Regions from separate parts of the Paenibacillus sp. PastF-3 genome, predicted to be linked through region 2. Evidence: a T-box and tRNA genes for the amino acid it is inferred to sense, from the RefSeq annotation. Region 2 holds a T-box; the other holds one or more tRNA genes.
What was found. The T-box of region 2 lies ahead of M2444_RS24830 (arginine--tRNA ligase). A T-box ahead of a tRNA ligase gene usually reads a tRNA of that ligase, here a tRNA-Arg.
Positions count from the first base shown of each region.

Region 1: it has a tRNA-Arg gene. The T-box ahead of M2444_RS24830 (arginine--tRNA ligase) is inferred to sense a tRNA for this amino acid. The anticodon was not compared.

Region 1 covers NZ_JARXWM010000025.1:52-3,457, reverse strand. The annotation lists gene fabV (enoyl-ACP reductase FabV) at 1-390, shown strand, start outside; gene M2444_RS30335 (aldo/keto reductase) at 610-1,530, shown strand; tRNA gene M2444_RS30330 (tRNA-Lys) at 1,650-1,722, opposite strand; tRNA gene M2444_RS30325 (tRNA-Leu) at 1,803-1,881, opposite strand; tRNA gene M2444_RS30320 (tRNA-Arg) at 1,901-1,977, opposite strand; tRNA gene M2444_RS30315 (tRNA-Gly) at 1,988-2,062, opposite strand; tRNA gene M2444_RS30310 (tRNA-Lys) at 2,099-2,171, opposite strand; tRNA gene M2444_RS30305 (tRNA-Asp) at 2,187-2,264, opposite strand; tRNA gene M2444_RS30300 (tRNA-Met) at 2,291-2,367, opposite strand; tRNA gene M2444_RS30295 (tRNA-Val) at 2,412-2,487, opposite strand; tRNA gene M2444_RS30290 (tRNA-Glu) at 2,576-2,650, opposite strand; gene M2444_RS30285 (AAA family ATPase) at 2,744-3,271, opposite strand.
Region 2 covers NZ_JARXWM010000015.1:50,134-53,539, reverse strand. The annotation lists gene M2444_RS24840 (beta strand repeat-containing protein) at 1-784, opposite strand, end outside; gene M2444_RS24835 (hypothetical protein) at 799-1,158, opposite strand; T-box leader at 1,438-1,654, shown strand; gene M2444_RS24830 (arginine--tRNA ligase) at 1,695-3,406, shown strand, end outside.

The DNA.
Region 1 (3,406 bases), on a different contig from region 2:
GTTAATAAGGCGCTCGTAACTCAGTCCAGCTCAGCGATTCCTGTAGTGCCCCTTTATATCTCAGCCCTTTACGAAGTGATGAAGGAAAAAGGCCTGCACGAGAACTGTATTGAACAAATGTATCGCTTGTTCTCTGAGCACCTATACGGCGAAGGCAAGGCTACTGCTGACGGAAGCTGCTTGATCCGCATTGACGACTGGGAAATGCGTGAGGACGTTCAGACAGAGGTTATGAAACGTTGGGACGAGCTGACAACTGATAATGCAGGTGAGCTAGCAGATCTTGAAGGCTACCGCCAAGATTTCTTCAATCTGTTTGGCTTTAGAACAGATGGCGTAGACTACGAAGCAGATATTGATCCTAATGTCGACATTCCGAATATGTACTAGAATGATTCTGAGCACATCCATATAATAATTATGGATGTATAAAAAAAGAGGTTGTCTGCAAAAGTAGTGAATTCTACTGAGTTGGCAGCCTCTTTTTTTTGCACTTTGCTTGCAGCCTACCTATACGTCGTAGGGCATATTGGCTTAGCCTCCCACTTTGTGATATGGTTTGATAGAATACTGCAAGTTCTAACTTACATTCTAAGGAGTGAATCCCTCATGGTTAAAAAAATTAGTGTAGCGAATGGTGCACTTGACGTGCCCCAAATTTCGCTTGGCTGTATGCGGATTGCGGACTTGTCTGCAAAAGAGGCTGATACACATGTACATAGTGCGTTGGAGCTCGGAATAGACTTCTTTGATCATGCCGACATCTACGCAGGTGGTAAGGCCGAAGAAGTATTCGCAGGTGTACTAGAGAACAATCCTGGTATGCGTGATAAAATGATGATCCAAACCAAATGTGGAATCCGCGACGGTTTTTTTGATTTCTCCAAAGAGCATATCCTACAATCCGTTGAAGGCAGTCTTAAGCGCTTAAAGACCGATTATATCGATGTGCTTCTGCTTCACCGTCCTGACACGCTGTTCGAGCCGGAAGAAGTGGCTGAGGCTTTTGACATTCTGGAGAGCAAGGGTTTGGTCAAGCATTTTGGTGTCAGCAACCAAAACCCACTGCAAATCGAACTGCTCAAGAAAAATGTAAAGCAACCGTTGCTATTCAACCAGCTCCAATTAAGCATTATGTTCACGGGTATGATTGATACCGGTTTTAATGTGAATATGACCAACTCCGGTTCGGTTGTCCATGATGGCGGGATCTTGGAGTACAGCCGTCTACACGACATGACCATTCAGCCATGGTCGCCTTTCCAATATGGCTTTTTTGAAGGTGTATTCCTGGACAACGACAAGTTCCCTGAATTGAACGAGGTCATTAACCGTTTGGCAGCTGAAAAAGAGGTTACCAATACTGCTATTGCCATTGCCTGGATTCTCAGACATCCGGCAAATATGCAGCCTGTTGTAGGTACAACCAATACGCAGCGATTGCGGGATATTGCCAAAGCATCCGATATTACACTCACCAGACCCGAATGGTATGAAATTTACCGCGCTGCGGGTAATATCCTTCCATAAATATTAAAAGCCACGAAGTACGCTAATATCGCACTTCGTGGCTTTTTTTGTGACTATGATTGAAACCGTATAACTATTATAAAAAAAAGAAACGGCATCTCTGCCGTTTCTTTAAAGGATGGACTCTCAGGGGCTCGAACCCTGGACAAATAGATTAAGAGTCTACTGCTCTACCAACTGAGCTAAGAGTCCACAATATAATGATTTACCTTACTAAACTTGAAAAGCAAAAGCTCTTAGCTTAACGCATAAGAGCTTCGCTTGCTAATTGATACCGGCGAGAGGACTCGAACCTCCACGGTTTCCCTCTCGATTTTGAGTCGAGCGCGTCTGCCATTCCGCCACGCCGGCAAAGTATGAAGTTAAAATATGGCGCGCCCTGAGAGATTCGAACTCCCGGCCTTTTGATTCGTAGTCAAACGCTCTATCCAGCTGAGCTAAGGGCGCAAAATTTATATGGAGCGGACGACGGGAATCGAACCCGCGACCCTCGCCTTGGCAAGGCGATGCTCTACCGCTGAGCCACGTCCGCACACAGTATGTATTAGTGTCCGACTCACTTAAGAAGTGAGCCATGAAGGACTCGAACCTTCGACACCCTGATTAAAAGTCAGGTGCTCTACCAACTGAGCTAATGGCTCATGAAGCAAGAAAAATGGCGGAACCGACGAGATTCGAACTCGCGATCTCCTGCGTGACAGGCAGGCATGTTAGGCCAACTACACCACGGTTCCAAAAGATATAATTGCTTGATGAAAATTGGTTGCGGGGGCAGGATTTGAACCTGCGGCCTTCGGGTTATGAGCCCGACGAGCTACCGGGCTGCTCCACCCCGCGTCATTAAAAAATATTTAGCTATCCATTACAATAAGAAAGCTTCATGGTGGAGGCTGAGGGGATCGAACCCCCGACCCTCTGCTTGTAAGGCAGATGCTCTCCCAGCTGAGCTAAGCCTCCATGTAAAGAAGCAACTCAATTATCATAACACAATCTAAACTGTAATGCAACCTTTTATTTCAGAAGAAAAATTAGGTTTTAAAGGAATTGGTGACCCGTATGGGATTCGAACCCATGTTACCTCCGTGAAAGGGAGGTGTCTTAACCCCTTGACCAACGGGCCTTATTGAAAACAAAATGTTTTGACAACAAAAAAGATTATATCATGTATTTCGAAGTATAGCAATACCTAAATTAATATATTTTCACTTTTCTCCTATAATAGCGTTAAAGTGATATCAAGCTTACTGGCTATCAACTCAACGACTTCTAAAGTAGTCAGGTTATTTGTGTCTAATTGATCTTTGAATACATCCTTATTAAGCCCTGTGAGGCATCTGTCGATCTGTTGAACGGCCCATGAGTCATTTCCTTCACCTCTACCACCCAATCTCTTGAGCAGCGTCTCTCGTGAGGCACACAAAGTAAAATGGTGAACCTCTAATCCCTCATTTATTAGATTACCAGCAATGTCCATCCAATATTCTGGGTTGACTATGGTCATAGGTACGATAACCGTTCCCCTATATTCGCTAGCTATGTATTTTAACATGGAATGGTTAATTTCACGCCAAAGATAATAGTCTTGAAAGTCACTTTTTGTCATCACATCAGGAATGTTTTCCCTTATGTAATACCCTACATTCTCTGGATCGTATACAAAAGAATTAGGAATTCTGCGATGTAATTCATATGCAGTTTCTGTCTTTCCCGCACCAAAAGCTCCATTGATCCATATTATCATGATCTTTATCCCCCATGAATAATCTATTAGTGACTCTATTAAAGCACATTATCATAAAAACCCTTACAAGCAAATACTCTGTACAAGGCATAACAAAAAGACCACTGTCGATGACTCAACAGTGGTCTTGCGTGC
Region 2 (3,406 bases):
CTCCTTCAGCTCCCGTTGCTCCTGTCACTCCTGTTACTCCGTCGGCTCCCGTTACACCAGTCACTCCATCAGCCCCGGTCGCTCCATCGGCTCCCGTTGCTCCTGTTACTCCATCGGCTCCCGTTGCACCAGTCGCTCCATCGGCTCCGGTCGCACCAGTCACTCCATCAGCCCCGGTTGCACCAGTTGCTCCGTCGGCTCCCGTTGCACCAGTTGCTCCGTCGGCTCCCGTTGCTCCTGTTACTCCATCGGCTCCGGTCGCACCAGTCACTCCATCAGCCCCGGTCGCTCCATCGGCTCCGGTCGCACCAGTCGCTCCATCGGCTCCCGTTGCACCAGTCGCTCCATCAGCCCCCGTCGCACCAGTCGCTCCGTCTGCTCCCGTCGCTCCAGTCACTCCTGTATCACCTGTAGCCCCAGTTGCCCCTACGGTTGCTCCGAGTAATTCTGAATGAACAAGTCGGTGAGCAGTAACGATTTGCCCTGAGCTATTTTTCCCCCATACTGAAACTTGAATAGGATCATCTACCAGGCTTAAAGTCGTAAATATAAATTCAAATGCATCAAAATCAGCATAATAATCATTGGTTATGACTTGCTCAGGCATTACGTTAATAAGCTGACTAACATACAAAGTTCTTGTCCCATCCATATAATATCCTTGGACGAGAACCGTAGAAGAAGTAACATCGCTTCGGTTATCGATTTTGATCGTAACATGTTGAGTAGGTCGTATCCCACCCACCATGGTATTATCTATCGGCCCGGTAGATAAATAGCTCAATTCTCAACACTCCTTTAGATTATTTCTGCGTGCTTCTCCCATGCTACTACACGATGAGGATCTACCAATTGTCCTGAAGCCTGTTTTCCCCAGACCGAGATCCCTACCTGTGCTTCAACTTCTTCTAGTGTTGCAAACACGAATTCAAATGCATCTAAATCCGCAAAATAGTTCCTAGTTAGTACTTGGTTAGGTGTGAGATTTACCGTTTCATTCACATACATTGTTCTTGATCCATTTAGAAAAAAGCCTTGAATGACGAGATTATAAGGATTAAGAGAATCCCGATTAACCACTTTTACTGTTACGATTTGTGTTTGTCTGATCCCCAGAATTGGACTATTATCTATAGGTCCGGTTGAAAATAATGCCATCTTTATTCACTCCTCTCTTTCACTCAATTTGAAAAAATACAAACTATAAAACTAGTAATATGATCCATAATTAATAGCTCTATATAGTAATATTCTGTATTTAAAGTTAATGCGTGGACATTTATGCAAAGGAATTTCCACTCAATAATGAGAGCCCCTTCTGTTTTGTGAGTTTGTAATTACTTATCGGACAATCTAAAACTCAAGCGTTTCCAGATTGATACCGAGTTTCGCCCTATTGCTTTTTTCAAAATATTCGTTATACTAATTAAAATTATTCAAGCATCGATGAGCGGGAGAGTAGTTAAGGTGTTCTAGTCCTCAGCGAGCCGGGTAAGTGTAAGCCGGTACAGATCACTTAATGAAGCGCACCCGTGAGATGGACTTCTGAACCCAAGTAGGAAGTCCCGGCTGAAGACCGTTATCCTGTAAGGTGGCTAAACGTCTGTTTAGCAACGAGAGTGGTACCGCGAGCGCTAAAGCCCTCGTCTCTTTTGAGACGAGGGCTTTTTTGTATTTTCAAAGGAGGGTATAAAATGTTAAGTCAAATCATCAAAAACAGCATTGAACAAAGTGTAAAAAAAGTATTCCACACCTTAGAAATTCCTTACCCAAACGATGTTCCTATTCTGATCGAGCAGCCCGCTAATCTAGAGCATGGTGATTATTCCTGCAATATTGCTATGCAGCTAGCCAAAATCCTGCGCAAACCACCTCTCGTCATAGCAGAGTTAGTAAAAGCAGAGCTTAAATTACAAGAGAGCTACACAGGCTTTTTACAAAAGGTCGAAGTAGCTGCTCCTGGATTTATTAATTTGTACATGGATTGGCGGATATGGGCTAAACATTCCTTTGAACTGCCCAACAGCACAGGGGAAAAGGTCATCATCGAGCACACCTCAATCAATCCAAACAAAGCTGCTCATGTGGGTCACCTGAGAAATGCGTGCATCGGCGATGCGCTGGTCAGACTAATGAAAAGAACCGGTCATAACGTAGAGGTCCATAACTACGTCGATGATCTGGGCAACCAGTTAGCGGATACAGTCGTTGGTTTATTGAATGTACCGTTGGAAGGAGATCATCAGCGTTTTGGTGATTATTGCTGGGATCTTTATGCCAAAGTGAATAAAGAATATGCACAGAATCCAGAGATGACACATAAGCGCACAGAAATGCTGCATGCCCTGGAACAGGGTAACGGCAATAAGGCGTGGCTGGGTAACCTTGTCGCTGAACGTATGGTGAGAGAACATGTAGAGGAAATGAAGCGTTTCGGTATTCACTATGACCTGCTGGTATGGGAAAGTAATATTTTAAAAGAGGGATTCTGGGCAGCCGCATCTGAGCAATTGAAGCAAACCATGGTTTTTGTACAGGAGACTGAAGGTAAGCTGGCAGGCTGCTGGGTGTTAAAGCAAGGGACAGCGATTAGCAATGGAGCGGATTCGGAGGATCATCATATGGATAAGGTACTTGTACGTTCGAATGGTATTCTGACTTACACTGCCAAAGACATTGCCTATCACCTCTGGAAATTTGGTCTATTAACCAAGGATTTCACCTACAGTGAATTCTCGTCCGGCTTATGGACTACAGGATTAACTGGAACCCAGGAGCCCTATGGACAGGCGGATCGTGTTATTAACGTGATCGATTATAGACAGGAATATCCGCAGCAAATGGTTAAGCAGGCTTTGGGCGCATTAGGTTATAACGATCAAGCCGCGAAACTCCATCATGTGAGTTATGGTGTGGTGTCCCTTAGTCCGGCTTCCGCAGCCGAGCTGGGAATAAATATTTCGGAAGGAAAATCTTCTTATGCCATGTCAGGGCGCCAAGGAATTGGTGTTAAGGTGATCGATTTAGTGAAGCTTATGGAACAGAATATCGAACATTCACGCTCCGATAAAGAGGGGCTTCCCAGCCATATCATTGCAGCTGCTGCCATTCGCTATTATCTGCTGCGGTTTAATCTGGGAACAGAAATTGTGTTTGACTTCAAACAGGCTACCGAAATATCCGGCAACACAGGAGTTTATCTGATGTACACCTATGCCCGTGCTAGTAGTGTTTTGGGCAAATCCACCCTCCCAATCCACACAGATGCCTCACAGATTCAATTCCCACTCGAAATGGAAAAAGCAGAGCTTGCTCTGCTGAGACAGCTTAGCCTCTGGGAGGAGACCTTGTATTCTGCAAGCGTAGAATTGACGCCGAATATACTCTGCTCTTACGCACATACTTT